One region of the Kitasatospora sp. NPDC087861 genome, then DNA from elsewhere that is predicted to be linked to it. Evidence: predicted binding sites of a transcription regulator. Region 1 holds the regulator's gene; the other holds the start of a gene.
The links. Region 1 encodes HrcA, which represses chaperone genes, less so after heat shock. Its sites were predicted from a motif close to TTNGCACTCNGNNNNNCNGAGTGCNAA; they were not measured.
Positions count from the first base shown of each region.

Region 2: a site for HrcA is predicted at 3,266-3,292, ahead of ACIOJE_RS26595 (FmdB family zinc ribbon protein). Genes of this name have one in related genera too.

Region 1 is NZ_JBIUUS010000004.1:327,162-332,224, reverse strand. Features, by position in the region: gene htpX (zinc metalloprotease HtpX) at 1-629, opposite strand, end outside; gene hrcA (heat-inducible transcriptional repressor HrcA) at 891-1,925, shown strand; gene dnaJ (molecular chaperone DnaJ) at 2,003-3,142, shown strand; gene ACIOJE_RS08840 (16S rRNA (uracil(1498)-N(3))-methyltransferase) at 3,224-3,973, shown strand; gene ACIOJE_RS08835 (PDZ domain-containing protein) at 4,045-5,063, shown strand, end outside.
Region 2 is NZ_JBIUUS010000020.1:79,381-84,443, reverse strand. Features, by position in the region: gene ACIOJE_RS26620 (phosphatase PAP2 family protein) at 1-51, opposite strand, end outside; gene ACIOJE_RS26615 (sigma-70 family RNA polymerase sigma factor) at 479-1,450, shown strand; gene ACIOJE_RS26610 (hypothetical protein) at 1,685-1,918, shown strand; gene mscL (large conductance mechanosensitive channel protein MscL) at 1,931-2,350, opposite strand; gene ACIOJE_RS26600 (hypothetical protein) at 2,381-2,644, opposite strand; gene ACIOJE_RS26595 (FmdB family zinc ribbon protein) at 2,937-3,254, opposite strand; gene ACIOJE_RS26590 (MFS transporter) at 3,403-4,797, opposite strand.

The DNA.
Region 1 (5,063 bases):
ATGGCGTAGACGACCATCGACACCAGCGGGATGACCAGGGCGGCGATCGCCGCGTTCTGGTCGTTGTTGTTGCGGCCGCCGCCCATGAACCCGCCGTACATGGCGATCCGGGTCATGGCCCCGGCGAGGACGCCGAGGAAGCCGGCGATGGTCATCACCGCGACGTCCCGGTGGGCGACGTGGGACAGCTCGTGGGCGAGGACGCCCTCCAGCTCCTCGGGTTCCAGCCGGCGCAGCAGGCCGGTGGTGACGCACACCACGGCGTTCTGCGGGTTGCGGCCGGTGGCGAAGGCGTTCGGCATGTCGTTGTCGGCGACCGCCACCCGGGGTTTGGGCATGTCCGCCAGCGCGCAGAGCCGGTCGACGGTGCCGTGCAGTTGCGGGTACTGCTCAGGGGTCACCTGGTGGGCGCCCATCGCCCGTTCGGTGATCTTGTCGCTGAACCAGAACTGGGCCACGAACAGCCCGCCGGAGATCAGGACGATCAGTGGCCAGGCGCCGCGCAGCAGCACGATCAGCAGGCCGGTGAAGCCGACGTACAGCAGCCCGATCACGAACATCGTCACGACCATGCGGCCGGTCAGGCCGCGGTCGGGCGCGAAACGGGTGTGCTGGCCCGAGCTCGACATTGCTTGCTCCTCCATTCGCCGTCGCTTTCGATGCTGCCACCCGGACGGCCCCGCGGCACCACCCCCGCGCCGGGAACTGCGGGCAGGATCACTCCGGCCGGGCCGTTCCTGCCGTTGGGCCCGGGCCTTACACTGGCAGGTACGGTTTTGGCACTCGGGTATGACGAGTGCCAAGGCGGGTCCCGGAACCGGGTGTCCCGGAACGGGCAGCAGCATGTGCGACACAAACGGACAACGCGCGAAGACGGAGGTGTGTGCCCCATGGCCGGTGAGGTTCGCCAGCTCGACGACCGCAAGCTGGCCGTGCTCCGCGCGATCGTCCAGGACTACGTGGGGACCGAGGAGCCGGTCGGCTCCAAGGCCCTGGTGGAGCGGCACAACCTCGGGGTCTCCCCGGCCACCGTCCGCAACGACATGGCGGCGCTGGAGGAGGAGGGCTACATCCACCAGCCGCACACCAGCGCCGGGCGCATCCCCACCGACAAGGGGTACCGCCTGTTCGTCGACAAGCTTGCCGAGGTCAAGCCGATGAGCGCCCCCGAGCGCCGGGCGATCCGGCACTTCCTGGACGGCGCCGTCGACCTGGACGACGTGGTCGCCCGGACGGTGCGGCTGCTCGCCCAGCTCACCCGGCAGGTCGCGGTGGTGCAGTACCCCTCGCTGTCGCGCTCCACCGTCCGGCACATCGAGCTGGTCGCGCTGGCCCCGACCAAGGTGATGCTGGTCCTGATCACCAACACCGGCCGGGTCGAGCAGCGGATGGTGGACTGCCCGGGCCCGGTCGGCGAGACGGTCCTGGCGGACCTGCGGGCCCGGATCAACGCGCGGGCCGTCGGCCAGCGGCTGCCGGACGTGCCGGGCTTCCTGGAGGAGCTCCCGGCGGGTTTCGAGCAGCCGGACCGGCCGACCGTCAGCACCGTCCTGGCGACGCTGTTCGAGGCGCTCGCCGAACAGAACGAGGAGCGGATCATGCTGGCCGGCACGGCCAACCTGACCCGCTTCGGGCACGACTTCCCGCTCACCATCCAGCCGGTGCTGGAGGCACTGGAGGAGCAGGTCGTCCTGCTCCGCCTCCTGGGTGAGACCGCGGACGCCGCGATGACGGTCCGGATCGGGCGGGAGATCGCCTACGAGGGGCTGAATTCCACCTCGGTGGTCTCGGTCGGCTACGGTTCGGGCGACGAGAGCGTGGCCAAACTGGGTGTGATCGGTCCGACCCGGATGGACTATCCGGGCACAATGGGGGCGGTGCGAGCGGTGGCACGGTACGTGGGTCAGATCCTGGCCGAGTCGTAGCAAACAGTCGCTGTCGGTCATCTGACGGCGACATCCCAGTCGCAGCACTACTACAGGCGGAACAAGCGGAGCATTTGGTGGCCACGGACTACTACGCGGTACTCGGCGTCCGACGGGATGCGGGGCAGGACGAGATCAAGAAGGCGTTCCGGCGCCTGGCACGCGAACTGCACCCGGACGTCAACCCGGACCCGAAGACGCAGGAGCGGTTCAAGGAGATCAACGCCGCCTACGAGGTGCTCTCCGATCCGCAGAAGCGGCAGGTCTACGACCTCGGCGGTGACCCGCTCTCGCCGGGCGGCGGGGGCGCGGGCGGCTTCGGCGCGGGCGCGGCGGGCTTCGGGTTCTCCGACATCATGGACGCCTTCTTCGGCGCCGCGGCCGGCCAGCGCGGCCCACGCTCGCGCACCCGCCGCGGCCAGGACGCCATGATCCGGCTGGAGATCACCCTGGAGGAGGCCGCCTTCGGCACCACCAAGGAACTCCAGGTCGACACGGCCGTCACCTGCACCACCTGCAGCGGCGAGGGCGCGGCCCCCGGCACCTCCGCGCAGACCTGTGACATGTGCCGCGGCAAGGGCGAGGTCTCCCAGGTCACCCGGTCCTTCCTGGGCCAGGTCATGACCTCCCGCCCCTGCCCGCAGTGCCAGGGCTTCGGCACCGTCGTGCCGACCCCGTGCCCGGAGTGCGCCGGCGACGGCCGGGTCCGCGCCCGCCGCACCCTGACCGTCAAGATCCCGGCCGGTGTCGACAACGGCACCCGGATCCAGCTGGCCGGCGAGGGCGAGGTCGGCCCCGGCGGCGGCCCGGCCGGCGATCTGTACGTCGAGATCGCCGAGACCACCCACCCGACCTTCCAGCGCCGCGGGGACGACCTGCACTGCACCGTCACCATCCCGATGACGGCCGCGGCCCTCGGCACCCAGGTGCCGCTGCAGACCCTGGACGGGCTGGAGGAGGTCGACATCCGGCCCGGCACCCAGTCCGGCCAGTCGATCCCGCTGCACGGCCGGGGCATCACCCACCTGCGCGGGGGCGGCCGGGGCGACCTGATAGTGCATGTCGAGGTGCAGACGCCCGGCAAGCTCGACGCCGAGCAGGAGGAGCTGCTGCGCCGGCTCGCGGTGCTGCGCGGCGAGGAGCGGCCGTCCGGCCAGTTCGCGCCGGGCCAGCAGGGCCTGTTCTCGCGTCTGAAGGACGCGTTCAACGGCCGGTAGCCGTCCGCGTGGGGGTGCCGGGGCTCTGCCCGGCACCCCTTTCGCGTTCCCGATCCGCCCCCACCACCGGAGGTTCCCCGCATGACCGCCCCCGTCTTCGTCGTCGAGACCGAGCGGATCGCCGCCGCCGCACCCGGCTCCGTGGTGCGCCTCGACGGGCCGGAGGGGCGGCACGCGGCCGCGGTGAAGCGGCTGACGGCGGGCGAGGCGGTGACCCTGGCCGACGGGCTGGGCCTCGGGGTGGACGGGACGGTCGCCGAGGTGCTCGGCAAGGACGCGGTCGACGTCACGGTGGCGTCCGTGCGCCGGGAGCCCGAGCCGGCGCCGCGGATCGTCGTCGTCCAGGCGCTGCCCAAGGGCGACCGCGGCGAGCTCGCGGTGGAGACCATGACCGAGGTCGGCGTGGACGTGGTGATCCCGTGGGCCGCCTCGCGCTGCATCACGCAGTGGAAGGGCGACCGGGGCGCCAAGGCGCTCGCCAAGTGGCGGGCCACCGCCCGGGAGGCCGGCAAGCAGTCCCGCCGGCTGCGCTTCCCCGAGGTGCGCGAGCCGGTGACCACCCGGCAGCTGGCGCCGGTCCTGGCGGGGGCGGCGTTCGCCGCCGTGCTGCACGAGGAGGGCGCCGAGCCGCTGGCGCTGGCCGCGCTGCCCGAGGGCGGGGACGTGGTGCTGGTGGTCGGCCCGGAGGGCGGTGTCTCCCCGGAGGAGCTGGCCGCCTTCGCCGAGGCGGGCGCGAAGCCGTACCGGCTGGGCCCGTCGGTGCTGCGCACCTCCACCGCCGGGGTGGCCGCCGGCGCGCTGCTGCTGGGCCGTACCGGCCGCTGGTCGTAGCGGGCTCCGGTCGGGGCGGGAGTCCGCGAAAATCGGCCCGCGCGGTGTGCGTGGGTGCCTACGCTGACCGCGTGACGGAACCCCTGAGCACCTCCGCGGGCGCCTATCTGCGCCACCCCCATCTGCACGGCGACCTGGTCACCTTCGTCGCCGAGAACGACGTCTGGCTGGCCCCGCTGGACGGCGGCCGGGCCTGGCGGCTGACGGCCGATCATCTGCCGGTCCACCACCCCCGGTTCGCCCCGGACGGGCGGCACATCGCCTTCACCTCCGCCCGGGACGGCGCGCCCGAGGTGCACGTGGTGCCGGTGGACGGCGGCCCGTCCCGCCGGCTCACCCACTGGGGCAGCGACCAGACCCAGCTGCAGGGCTGGACGGCCGACGGCCGCCCGATCGCCACCACCACCGCCGGCGAGGCCACCCTGCGCCGCACCTGGGCGCACGCGGTGCCGCTGGACGGTGGCGAGCCGGTGCGGCTGCCGTACGGACCGGTCGGCGGGCTCGCCTTCGAGCCGCAGGGCGCCAGGGTGCTGCTGGGCACCGTCAACAACCGCGAGCCGGCCTGGTGGAAGCGCTACCGGGGCGGCCGGGCGGGCAAGCTGTGGATCGGCCGGGACGAGTTCGCGCGGGTGCACGAGGACCTGGACGGCCAGCTCTCCTCGCCGCTGTGGGTGGGGGACCGGATCGCCTTCCTGTCCGACCACGAGGGCGTCGGCGAGCTGTACTCCAGCCTCCCGGACGGCTCCGACCTGCGCCGCCACACCACTTGCCCGGAGGGCTTCTACGCCCGCAACGCCACCACCGACGGCACCCGGGTGGTCTTCCACCGGGCCGGCGACCTGTGGCTGCTGGAGAGCCTGGCGCAGGGCGCCGAGCCGCGCCGGCTGGACGTCCGGCTGGCCGGCCCGCGCAGCGGCCGCCGGCCCCGCCCGGTGTACGCCGCGCACTGGCTGGAGTCCGTCGCCCCCGACCGCACCGGCCGGGCGAGCGCGGTGGTGGTGCGCGGCGGGGTGCACTGGCTGACCCACCGCGAGGGCCCGGCCCGGGTGCTGGACGAGACGCCGGGTGTGCGCGGGCGCCTCGCCCGGGT
Region 2 (5,063 bases), on a different contig from region 1:
AAGGCGGCGGTGACGCGCAGTGATGGAGGGCGAGCTGTTGGTCAGGTGCATGGCTGACACCTTCCCAGTGTCCCGGGTCGATCGGGAGCCGGAGTGATAGCGATTCGGCATCGTTTGTGGGGAGAACCTGCGTGCGCCGGGGTGCGGGCGCGGGCGGGCGCCGGGGGCGCGCGGGAACGCGCGCGTTCGTTCGCGGGTTCATCCAGTGCGGCGGCGGACGCGTGTGCGGCAAGTGAAGGAAACGCTCCGAAGTGGTCGGGGAATTGGCACTGAAAGTGCTCGGTAGGTCACCCAGTGTCCATATCCGGAGTGAAAACCGGCAGGATACTGCATAGTCGGGAAGAATCTGAGTGACTTGGGAATGTTGTCCGGATTCTGTTCGTTGGATCGTTACGTGTGAGCCCCGAGGGGCCCGCACTTCTTGCCCTCTCGGGGGGCAGGCAGGCAGACCTCGGCAATTCCAGCAAAGGGAGCAAGCATGGCCACCCGTGCCGTCGTTCGCGACAGGGCCGACCGGACTCGCGCGGCCCGCCCGACCAACTTCGAGGCCGACCGTGACCTGGTCGGCATGTACCTCGACGAGATCGCCAGGACACCCCTGCTCGATGCCGCCGAGGAGGTCGAGCTCTCGCTGCGGATCGAGGCCGGCGTGTACGCCCAGCACCTGCTGGCGGAGGGCGAGTTCCCCGACGGTGTCACCCGCGAGGAACTGGAGGCGATAGCCGAGGACGCCGAGCGCGCCAAGGACGTCTTCATCCGCTCCAACCTCCGGCTCGTGGTGGCGGTCGCCCGCCGGTACCCGCGCAGCGGCCTCCCGCTCCTGGACCTCATCCAGGAGGGCAACGCGGGTCTGGTGCGCGCCGTCGAGAAGTTCGACTACGCCAAGGGTTTCAAGTTCTCCACCTATGCCACCTGGTGGATCCGGCAGGCGATCACCCGGTCGATCGCCGACCAGTCCCGCACCATCCGGCTGCCCGTGCACCTGGTCGAGGAGCTGGGGCGGATCCGGCGGGTGCAGCGGGAGAAGTCCAAGGAGCTGGGCCGCGAGGCCGAGCCGGCCGAGATCGCGGCCGAGTTGGACACCACCGAGGCCCGGATCAAGGACGTGCTGGACTGGGCCCGGGATCCGGTCAGCCTCAACATGGCGGTCGACGACGAGGGCGAGACCCAGTTCGGCGACCTGGTCGAGGACACCGGGGCGACGTCCCCCGAGGACGCCGTGATGGTCATGCTCCGCCGTGAGGAGCTGGACGACCTGATCGGGCGGCTGGACGACCGTACGGCCTCGATCATCCGCTCCCGCTACGGGATGGAGGACGGCCGCGAGCGCACCCTCACCGAGGTGGGCAAGCAGCACGGCCTCACCCGCGAGCGGATCCGCCAGATCGAGAAGCACGCGCTGGCCGAGCTGAAGAAGATCGCCGACCACGCGGGCTTCGAGGCCGCCTGAGGGGCCGCCCGGGGGACTCGTCCGAGGGAGTGCCTGCGGGCCTGCGAGGCGCTCCGGGCGGCCGCCCGTGAGGTGGCGTCACGGCCGGCCGCTTGAGGCCGTCACCCGCGCCCTGATGCGGAGCGCTCCGCACCGGGGCTCGTGGTGCGCCACGGGGCTCATAGGCTGGACGCCGCAGGGCTCATAGGCTGGAGGGGGGACAGGACGATCCGGGCGAACAGCGGAGTGAGCAGGGTGAGCGAGCAGGGACAGGGCCGGGAGCGGCCGCAGGCACAGCAGCAGGAGCAGCAGGGGCAGGGTGAGCAGCCGGCGGCGCCGAAGGCCCGGCTGGTCTTCCGGGACCCGCTGGACCAGCCGTCCCGGGACGACACCGACACCGGCTGGGGCGAGCGCCCCGGAGCGGGGGAGAGCGGTGGGCGGGGGCTGGACTGGTACCTGAGCCAGCGCCCGCCGCACCACGGGGACTGAACGGGAACGTGCTCAGCGCTGCGGCGTGACCAGCGCGTCGCGGATCTCGGTGAGCAGTTGGATCTCGTTGGCCTCGGCCTCCGCCGTCTCTTCGAGGGGGCTCTTCCTTCTGGCGGCCAGCTTGTTCATGGGCACGATCAGGACGAAGTAGACGACGGCCGCGGTGATCAGGAACTGCAGGGCGGCACTGAGCACCGATCCCCACAGGATGAGGATTCCGGACGTGACCTCGCCGGTGGCGCTCGCCTCGCAGGGCCCCTTGAGGCAGGAACTGTAGGACGCCAGGTCCTTCGTCCCGAAGACACCGACGATCGGATTGATCACGCCCTTGACGAAGGCGTTGACGATGGTGGTGAAGGCCGCACCGATGACGACCGCGACGGCGAGTTCGACGACGTTTCCACGCAGCAGGAATTCCTTGAAGCCTTTCATGCCGCCGTGAACGACGAAGTCGTTTCCTGGTCACGGATGATCTTCGATGGAGCCGGATTGACAACCCGTCCGGCCCATCGCGCCGCCCGAGGGCGGCGGCAGCCCGGCCCGCGCGGGCCCGACCGCGAGCGCTGCGGCCACCGCGAGCAGCACCAGCAAGGGCACCCCGGCCCGCCGCCGTACGGCGTGCCGCCAGCGGTGCCACCCGCCGGCCCCGCGCCGGATCGGAGGGAAGCGCGGCACCTCCCGCCGGGGCGGCACGGTGGGGGCGGGCAGCGGGACGGAGAGGCTCATGGACGTCATGGTCACCACCGGGGTCGTCGGGGACCGCCCCTTTCCGGGCCGGTCGGTCTCTGGTGACCCACACGATGCGTGCCCCGCGCCGTCCCGGAAAGCCCTTATCCGCAGCCTGTGGACAACTCGACCCTGTGGACAACTTCGTACACCCGCACGAGGGACTCCGGCCCGCCCGGGATGACGAAAAGGCCCGCCGCCCCGCGAAGTGCGGGGCCGACGGGCCTTGTCGATGCTCTCTACCTGCCGCCCGGGCCGGGCCGAATGCCGCCCGCCGCGCCCGGCGGCGAGGTCAGCTCGCGGCCGGAGCCGGGCTCGAAGAGGTCGAGGAGCCGGAGGAGCTCGAAGAAGTGGAGGGCGACGACGCCGGGGTCGAGCCGGACGACGACGTGGCGCCGCCGGAGGTGCCGGTGCCCACCGTGCTGCTGGAGGACGAGCGGCTGTCGGTCCGGTAGAAGCCGGAGCCCTTGAACACGACGCCCACGGCCGAGAAGACCTTGCGGAGCCGTCCCTGGCAGTCGGGGCACGTGGTCAGCGCCTCGTCGGTGAACTTCTGCACCGCCTCCAGGCCGTTGCCGCACTCGGTGCACTGGTACTGGTACGTGGGCACTTGTCTTCCTCCTGGCACTCTCGCCTGATGAGTGCTAACGATGGTCAATGATGCGGCATTCCGCTGAATCAGTCCAGCGACTCCGATGTGAGATGAGCCGGGAGCGGCCCTCCGGCCCATCCGGGCACCACCGTCGTCGCGTGCCCGCTCAGCCCTTGGCCGCACCCACCAGCTGCGGCGCCGCGGCGCGCTCCGGCGAGGCCGTGACCGCCGCGTTCGCCGGCCCCGACGCGGTCAGCAGGTGCCGCAGCGAGACCAGCGCGACCAGGCCCAGGCCGGCGCCCGCCAGCGGCACCAGGAACCCGACGGACGGCCCGTGGCCGTCGATCAGCCGCCCGGCCGCCATCGAGCCGACCGCCAGGCCGAGGCCGATGGCACCGGTCAGCCAGGTGAAGGCCTCGGTCTTGGCGCCGTCCGCGACGAGCGTCTCGACCAGGGTGTAGCCGCTGATCAGGGTCGGCGCGATGGCCAGGCCGCAGACCAGCCCGGCGACGGTGAGCGCGATCAGGTTGGGCATCGCCCACAGCGTCGAGCAGCCCAGCACCAGCAGGGTGTAGCTCATGATCATCCGCTGCTGCACGACCCGCCGCCAGGCGATCACGCCGTACAGCACGCCGGCCACCATCGAGCCGCCCGCGAAGATCCCGTACACGGTGCCGCCGGCGCCGTGCTGCCCGACCGAGTCGGCGAAGGCGTACACCGAGACCTGCAGGCCGCCGAACACGGCGCCGACGCCGAGGAACGTCCCGGCCAGCAGCCGGACGCCGGGCGAGGCGAGCGCGGAGGCGCGCTTGGCGCCGGGGCGGTGGGCCTGGCGGGCGGGCGCGGTGTTCCGCTGGGCGGCGAAGGCCAGGCCGCCGACGACGGTCAGCGCGGCCTCGACGATCAGCCCGGTCGAGGGGCTGATGGTGGTCGCGATGGCGGCGGTCAGGATCGGGCCGATCACGAAGGTGAACTCGTCCGTGACGGACTCGAAGGCGAACGCGGTGCTCACCTTGGCCGTGGACGAGCCGGAGGCGCCGTCCGCGGTGAACTTGGCGATCCAGCGGGCCCGGACCATCGCGCCGATCTGCGGAACGCTCGCACCGGCCGGGACGGCGGCCAGGAACAGGCTCCAGGCCGGTGCGTGGCCGAGTGCCAGCGCGATCAGCGCGCCGACCGAGAGCGCGTGCACGATCACGGCCGGCACCAGCACCGCGGCCTGGCCGTAACGGTCGGCCAGCCGCCCGGTCTGCGGGCCGATCAGGGCCTGGGCGACGGCCGCCACGGCCGCGACCGTGCTGGCCGTGCCGTAGGAGCCGTGGGTCTCCTTGACGAGCAGCAGGATGCCGGTGCTGAGCATCGCGTAGGGCAAACGCGCGAGGAACGCCGGCGCCAGGAACGTCCATACGCCGGGTGTGCGCAGCAGTGTGCCGTAGCCGACGCGCGCGGGCGCGGTGGCAGTGGTGTCGGTGGTGGCGCCGGCGTCAGCGGCGGTGGTGTCGGCGGTGTCACGCGGGGTCGCGCTGTCCGCGGGGTTGTCGACCGTTCGGCGGGCCGTCACGGTCGGTCCTTCCTGCTGCCTGGTAGCGCGGCAGGGCATGGGGTGGCCCCGACGGCGCCGAGAGTCGTCCTCTCGCGCGTCGACCGGGGTAGATACCGGGTCGGCCCGGCGTGGTGGCCGGGGTCCGGACCGCGGCCGCCGAGCGGTCGCGCCAACTCTGCGTCAGGCAGATGCAGATGCTGGGTGTGATCAAACCATCATACATATACGCGCGTAGATTGTCGCGCTTTCCCCGACATGACAGCGCGCCTCCGCCCTTGTCCTGC